DNA from 3 places in the Streptomyces sp. NPDC052109 genome. Region 3 is predicted to be linked to each of the others. Evidence: riboswitches for the same ligand, from Rfam matches in the RefSeq annotation. Region 3 holds a riboswitch; each other region holds the start of a gene.
What was found. A riboswitch is a leader RNA that binds a small molecule or an ion and turns the genes downstream of it on or off. The one in region 3 is predicted to bind S-adenosylmethionine.
Positions count from the first base shown of each region.

Region 1: linked by a shared signal. The riboswitch ahead of AB0L59_RS04650 (aminotransferase class V-fold PLP-dependent enzyme) and the one ahead of thrC (threonine synthase) in region 3 are both predicted to bind S-adenosylmethionine.
Region 2: linked by a shared signal. The riboswitch ahead of AB0L59_RS27535 (amino acid ABC transporter permease) and the one ahead of thrC (threonine synthase) in region 3 are both predicted to bind S-adenosylmethionine.

Region 1 is NZ_JBFAWF010000001.1:1,020,505-1,022,764, reverse strand. Features, by position in the region: gene AB0L59_RS04650 (aminotransferase class V-fold PLP-dependent enzyme) at 1-1,157, opposite strand, end outside; SAM riboswitch class IV at 1,304-1,420, opposite strand; gene trpD (anthranilate phosphoribosyltransferase) at 1,506-2,260, opposite strand, start outside.
Region 2 is NZ_JBFAWF010000015.1:134,143-136,402, reverse strand. Features, by position in the region: gene AB0L59_RS27540 (glutathione S-transferase C-terminal domain-containing protein) at 1-517, shown strand, start outside; SAM riboswitch class IV at 583-691, shown strand; gene AB0L59_RS27535 (amino acid ABC transporter permease) at 1,016-1,996, shown strand; gene AB0L59_RS27530 (amino acid ABC transporter ATP-binding protein) at 1,993-2,260, shown strand, end outside.
Region 3 is NZ_JBFAWF010000010.1:50,944-53,203, forward strand. Features, by position in the region: gene AB0L59_RS21260 (trehalose-6-phosphate synthase) at 1-126, opposite strand, end outside; gene AB0L59_RS21265 (glucosyl-3-phosphoglycerate synthase) at 210-1,154, opposite strand; SAM riboswitch class I at 1,315-1,470, shown strand; gene thrC (threonine synthase) at 1,488-2,260, shown strand, end outside.

The sequences.
Region 1 (2,260 bases), on a different contig from region 3:
CCGAGGAGGGTGCGGACGAGGGGGTGGGCGCAGAAGAGACCGTCGCGGACCCCGATGCCGTACTCGGCGGAGAGCGCGGCGGCGAAGTGGGAGCTGTTCCAGCCCTCCACGACGAAGGAGATGACACCGACGCGCGGGGCGTCGTCGCCGAAGAGGGAGAGGACCTTCACCTCGGGGACCTCGGCGAGGCCCGCGCGGGCCCTGGCGATCAGGTGCTGTTCGCGGGCGATCAGGGTGTCCCAGCCGGCCTCGGTGAGCGCCTTGCAGGCCGAGGCGATGGAGTAGGCGCCGATGACGTTCGGGGAGCCGGCCTCGTGGCGGGCGGCGCTCTCGTGCCACTCCACGTCCACTCCGCCGTCCTGACGCCGGGTCACCTTGCGGCTGGCGCCGCCGCCCGCGAGGTACGGCTCGGCCGCGCGCAGCCAGTCGGCACGGCCGGCCAGGACACCGGAGCCGAAGGGGGCGTAGAGCTTGTGGCCGGAGAAGGCGACCCAGTCGACGTCCAGGTCACGGAGGTTCACCGGTTGGTGCGGGGCGAGCTGGGCGGCGTCGAGGACGATCCGGGCACCGTGCGCGTGCGCCGCGGCGGCCAGTTCGCGCACCGGCCACAGCTCGCCGGTGACGTTGGAGGCGCCGGTGACGCAGACCAGGGCCGGTCCGTGGGGCTCACGGCCGGCGAGGGCCCGCTCCAGGGTCGTGACGGCCTGCTGCGGCGTGCGCGGGGCGTTGAGGTAGGTGACGCGGGCGTGCTGCCAGGGCAGCAGGGAGGCGTGGTGTTCGGTCTCGAAGACGAAGACCTGGCAGTCGGCGGGGATGGCCCGGGCGAGCAGGTTCAGGGAGTCGGTGGTCGAGCGGGTGAAGACCACCTGGTCGTCGGCGCGGCAGCCGAGGAACTCCGCGACCGTCCTGCGGGCGTTCTCGAACAGGTCGGTGGAGAGCTGGGAAAGGTAGCCGGCGCCGCGGTGGACGCTGCCGTAGTACGGCGCGTAGGCGGACACGTCGTCCCAGACGCGCTGCAGGGCGGGGGCGCTGGCCGCGTAGTCGAGGGCCGCGTAGGTGACCTCGCCGCCGGTGACGAGCGGAACGGTGACATCCCGGCCCAGAACGGGCAGAGGTGAGCAAACGGACTGGTCGGAGGCAGCGGTGAACACAGACATGGGTGAACTCCCGTGAGGACGTACGCCGAAGGGACGTACGGAAGAGGAAGAGAAAAGAGGGATGCGGAGGCGGGGCTCTGCGGCCCTATCGCATTCGCTTGCTCACGGAAGGCTCCTCGACGACCAGGACCCCTGGTTTCGTGAGGGGTCCGCGCTTGCCGTAGACCTCGCTGCCTACGGCCTGGTCTTCACCCGGGGCACCCCGCCACGGACGGAGGGTTGCCGGACAGCCGGCCGGGGCCGAATGACTGTCACTCATGACCTGGTTCAGTATCCTGCCACACGATCTTGCGTACGCAAGGCGCAGTCCGCCATCCGGACTGCGCCCTGCGTCACACCGGGCGGGAATCAGCGATTGCTGGCCGCCACCCAGCGCTCCAGCGTCCGCTTCGCCGCGCCCGAGTCGATGGACTCGGTGGCCCTGGCCATGCCGGCCCGGAGCTGGTCGGCCAGCGAAGCGTCCGTCGGGTGGAGGGCCACCAGGGCCGCCGCCGCGTTCAGCAGCACCGCGTCCCGCACCGCACCCTGCTCGCCGTCCAGCAGACGCCGCGCCACCTCCGCGTTGTACGCGGCGTCGGCGCCGCGCAGGGCGTCCACCGGGACGAGGTCGATGCCCACGTGCCGCGGGTCGAAGGACTCCTCCGTGACCTTGCCGTCCCGGACCACCCACACCCGCGAGGTGGATGTCGTCGTCAGCTCGTCCAGGCCGTCGTCGCCGCGGAAGACCAGCGCGGAGTTGCCGCGCTCGGCGAGGACACCGGCCACGATCGGCGCCATCCGGGGGTCGGCCACACCGACGGCCTGGGCGCGCACATGGGCCGGATTGGTCAGCGGGCCCAGCACGTTGAAGGTGGTGCGGATGCCCAACTGGCCGCGGGCCGGGGCGACATGACGCAACGACGGGTGGAACTTCACCGCGAAGCAGATGGTGATGCCGGCTTCTTCGGCGACCTCGGCGACCCGCTGCGGGGTCAGGTTCAGATTGATCCCGAGCTTCTCCAGGACGTCGGAGGAGCCGGACGCGGAGGACGCGGCGCGGTTGCCGTGCTTGACGACCTTGGCACCGGTGCCCGCGACGACGATCGACGACATCGTGGAGATGT
Region 2 (2,260 bases), on a different contig from region 3:
CCCGGACATCATGCGCGACCTCGACCGCCGGTTTGGCGGTGACCGTCTCTCGCTCTACCCGTGCGGCGCGGAGTCGGAGATCGAGGCGGTCGAGCGGATGTGCGCGCAGGGCATCGAGGAGGCCGCGCAGCGCGCCGGATCGGCCGGTGGCGAGCCGGTGGAACGTGACCTGGCCCTGAGCGCGCTGCTGGAAACGCTCGGCGCCCTCGACCGCTGGCTCGTCGGCCGCACGTATATGATCCGCGACGAAATCACCGCCGCGGACGTCGAGTTGTGGGTCGCGGTGGTCCATCTCGACACCGTGCACCGCAACCACCTGGATGCCGCCGCGGTCCAGCGCGTCGCCGACCACCCAGTGCTGTGGGCCTACGCCCGACGCCTGACCGCCCACGCCGCGTTCGGCGCCTACCTCGACCTCGACGGCATCGAGCGCCGTCATGACGCCCGCTGCCATGGACTGGAGGCTGCCGGAGCAGCCGTCCAGATCCTGGACTGGGCGGCACACGCGGCCGGTTAGCCGTTCCACCTGGTGGACCGGCATTGACATTCGTTCGGGCAATTGTCTTAACTACGGCCCTGAACGGTCATGAGTGTCAGCGACAAGCCCTGGCTAGCTGGCCGGCAACCCTCGCGCCGCGGTGGGGTGCCCCAGGTGACGACCGGACCGAAGACGTTTCGGTAAGCGCGAGGCCCACAGGGCCGGAACAGTGATGGTGACGCCATGTACGCAGCTCCCAGGACGGCCGCACGCCGCTCCCAGGGCTGCGTACGGCCGTACGCGAACCTGCTCGTCACCGATCGTGCTGTCGATCTGCTCCGCGTGAACAGCGCACTGTGTACCGCACCGGGCTGTGCCCGCTGTCGGGGCTGACCTCTCCCCGCAGCCCCCGCGTTTCCTGACGAACACCGCCCGTGCGGTGTGCCGTTGTCCTCCCTGTCCCCGGTACCCCGCCGTCGTGTGCGCCCCCGCATGCCGCCGCGCTTCCGGGGTGTTCCCACCCAGCCGGAGCCCACCATGAGTGAACCCCCTGGCGCCACCGTCACCCTCCCCGAGGCGCCGACCTCCGACGAACCGTCGAAAGCCCTCACCGCCCAGCGCGTGCTGCCGTTGCGGCGGCCAGGACGCTGGATCGCCACCGCGGTTGTGTTGGTCCTGGTCGCCCAGTTCGTGCACGGACTGGTGACCAACCCCTTCTACCAGTGGGACCGCTGGGGCTACTGGTTCCTGCGCCCCACCATCCTCGACGGCTTGCTGATCACGCTTCAAGTCACCGCCTACAGCGCGGTGCTGGGCCTGATCGGCGGCATCGTGCTCGCTCTGGCCCGGCTGTCGAGGAGCCCCGTGCTGCGCGCGGTCAGCTGGACCTACGTCTGGGCGCTGCGTTCCGTCCCGCTCATCGTGGTGCTGATCTTCCTCTACAACTTCAGTGCCCTGTACAAGACGTTGAGCGTCGGCGTGCCCTTCGGTCCGGCCTTCATCTCCTTCGACGAGTCGAAGCTCGCCACCGACATGGTCGTCGCCGTCATCGGCCTCAGCCTCAACGAGGCCGCCTACGCGGCCGAGGTGGTCCGCGGCGGCATCCTCTCCGTCGACCAGGGCCAGCATGAGGCGGCAGCGGCGCTCGGCCTGCCGAAGGGCTACCAGTTCCGGAAGATCGTCTTCCCACAGGCGCTGCGCTCGATCGTCCCGAACTACGTCAACCAGCTCATCGGCCTGATCAAGGGGACCTCGCTGGTCTTCTACGTCTCCCTGCTCGACCTGTTCGGCTCCGCGCAGACGATGGGCTCCACCTATCCCGGCGACATAGTGCCGCTGCTGCTGGTCGTCACCGTCTGGTACCTGATCCTGACCAGTGTCGTCTCCGTCATCCAGTTCTACGTCGAGCGGCACTACGCCCGCGGTGCCACCCGCAGCCTGCCGCCGACACCGCTGCAGAAGCTCCGCACCGGGCTCACCGACCTGCGGGCCCGCATCCGCCGGGAGGCCGCCGTATGACCGCCGGAACGATCGAGGCCCTGGCGGACGTCGAGGCCGCCACCGTCGAGGTCCACGACGTGCACAAGTGGTACGGCACCCACCGGGTGCTGGACGGCGTCGACCTCACCGTCCGCCCCGGCGAGGTCACCGTGATCCTCGGCCCTTCGGGCTCCGGCAAGTCCACCCTGCTGCGGGTCATCAACCACCTGGAGAAGCCCGAGATCGGCCACGTCAGCATCAACGGCGAGCTGATCGGCGTACGAAGGCAGGGCGACCGGCTGA
Region 3 (2,260 bases):
CGACAGCCCCGAGACCAGCCCGCCGCCGCCCCGCTTGGCGCGCAGCGCGCCGCTCTCGTCCACCGTGTACGAAACCGGGCCGCGATTGGACGCGACCAGCACCTCAGCACCGTCCGTGGAAGCCATGGTCCTCAACCTAGCCCGGCCCGGAAACGCTCAAACGTACGGCCGAGCACGGCGCGCCGACGTATACGACCGCTGCGGCCGGTTCACGCCACCCTGCGCCCGGCGTACTCCGCGATCTCCACCATCGGCGGCCGCTCCTCGGTGTCCACCGAGTACGTGCGCGGCTCGAAGCCGTCCTCGCCCCGCTCGAACTGGGTGAGGGACGGCCGGACCAGATGGCCGCGGGCCAGCCGGAGCTGGGCCGTGCGGTAGATCGCCGCGGCCATCCGGCCGAGCGCCTGGCCGTCCTGGTGCCGGTGCTTGCGGACCCCCACATCGACCTGGGCCAGCGCGTCCAGGCCCACCAGGTGCAGCGCGTCCACCAGCATGCCCAGCTCGACGCCGTAGCCGACGGGGAACGGCAACTGCTCCAGCAGTGAGCGCCGGGCGGCGTACTCGCCGCCGAGCGGCTGCACGAATCCGGCGAGCTGCGGCCAGTGCATGTTCAGCAGCGGGCGGGCCATCAGCTCGGTGACCCGGCCGCCCTGCCCGGCCGTACCGGCGAGCGGGCGGTCGTACATGGCCTTGACCAGGTCGACGTCCGGCTCGGTGAGCAGCGGGCCGACGATCCCGGAGACGAAGTCGGAGGAGAACTCCCTCAGGTCGGCGTCGACGAAACAGACGAGGTCGCCGGTGGTGACGAGGAGCGAGCGCCACAGCACCTCGCCCTTTCCGGGGACGGCCGGAACGCGGGGCAGGATCTCGTCCCGGTGAACGACCCGGGCGCCCGCGGCGGCGGCCACCTCGAAGGTGCGGTCGGTGGAGCCGGAGTCGACGACGACGATCTCGTCGACGAGCGGGGCCTGCTCGACGAGGTCGTGACGGATCACCGCGACGATGTCGCCGACCGTCTCCTCCTCGTTGAGGGCGGGCAGCACGACGCTGACCGTCTGCCCCGTGCGCTGTTTGGCGGACAGGATCCGGTGGAGCGGTCGATCGGCCACGGACCAGGAGCGGGTGGCCAGCCAGCGCTCGACTTCTTCCAGCACGGTCTGCGGCTCCTCACTGTTCGTGATCACACGGGGGTGATCGTGTGATCCATCTCGCGGTTCGGACGACTATCTCAACTGTCCTGGCCTTCGGTTACAGTCTTGAACAACGCCGATGACCATCGCATGTCGGGGGTCGCGCGCGTCCACAACCGAATACCGCTCATCCAGAGGGGCAGAGGGACACGGCCCGATGAAGCCCCGGCAACCCTCCAGTCGGTACTCGTAGATCCGCAGTGATCGCTCCGCGAGGCTCCCGGCTAGGGAAGGTGCCAAATCCGTCTCACGGCGAGATGCGTCGTGAGGAAGATGAGGAGAAAGGGCCTCGCCTCCATGGCTGTGCAGACAGTTGCAAGCTCCAGCACCCCCACCGTCGACCTCGGTCCCGCCGCGGCCCTGAGCTGTCGCGAGTGCGGTCACCGCGTCCCGCTCGGCCCGGTGTTCGCCTGCGAGGAGTGTTTCGGCCCGCTGGAGATCGCCTACGACTTCTCCGCCTACGACACCGAAGAGCTGCGCCGCCGCATCGAGGCCGGCCCCGCGAACATCTGGCGGTACGCCCCGCTGCTGCCGGTCCCGGCGGACGTGGCCGACAAGCCGAACCTGAACCCGGGCTGGACCAAGCTCGTCAAGGCCGACAACCTCGCCGCCGAACTCGGCGTCACCGGCGGCCTGTTCGTGAAGGACGACTCCGGCAACCCGACCCACTCCTTCAAGGACCGCGTGGTCGCCCAGGCCCTGGAGGCCGCGCGCGCCTTCGGCTTCACCACCCTGTCCTGCTCCTCCACCGGCAACCTCGCCGGTGCCGTCGGCGCCGCCGCGGCCCGGGCCGGCTTCCGCTCCTGCGTGTTCATCCCGCACGACCTGGAGCAGGGCAAGGTCGTGATGGCCGCCGTCTACGGCGGCGAACTCGTCGGCATCGAGGGCAACTACGACGACGTGAACCGTTTCTGCTCCGAGCTGATCGGCGACCCGGCCGGCGAGGGCTGGGGCTTCGTCAACGTCAATCTGCGGCCGTACTACGCGGAGGGCTCCAAGACCCTCGCGTACGAGATCTGTGAGCAGCTCGGCTGGCGGCTGCCCGACCAGATCGTGGTCCCGATCGCCTC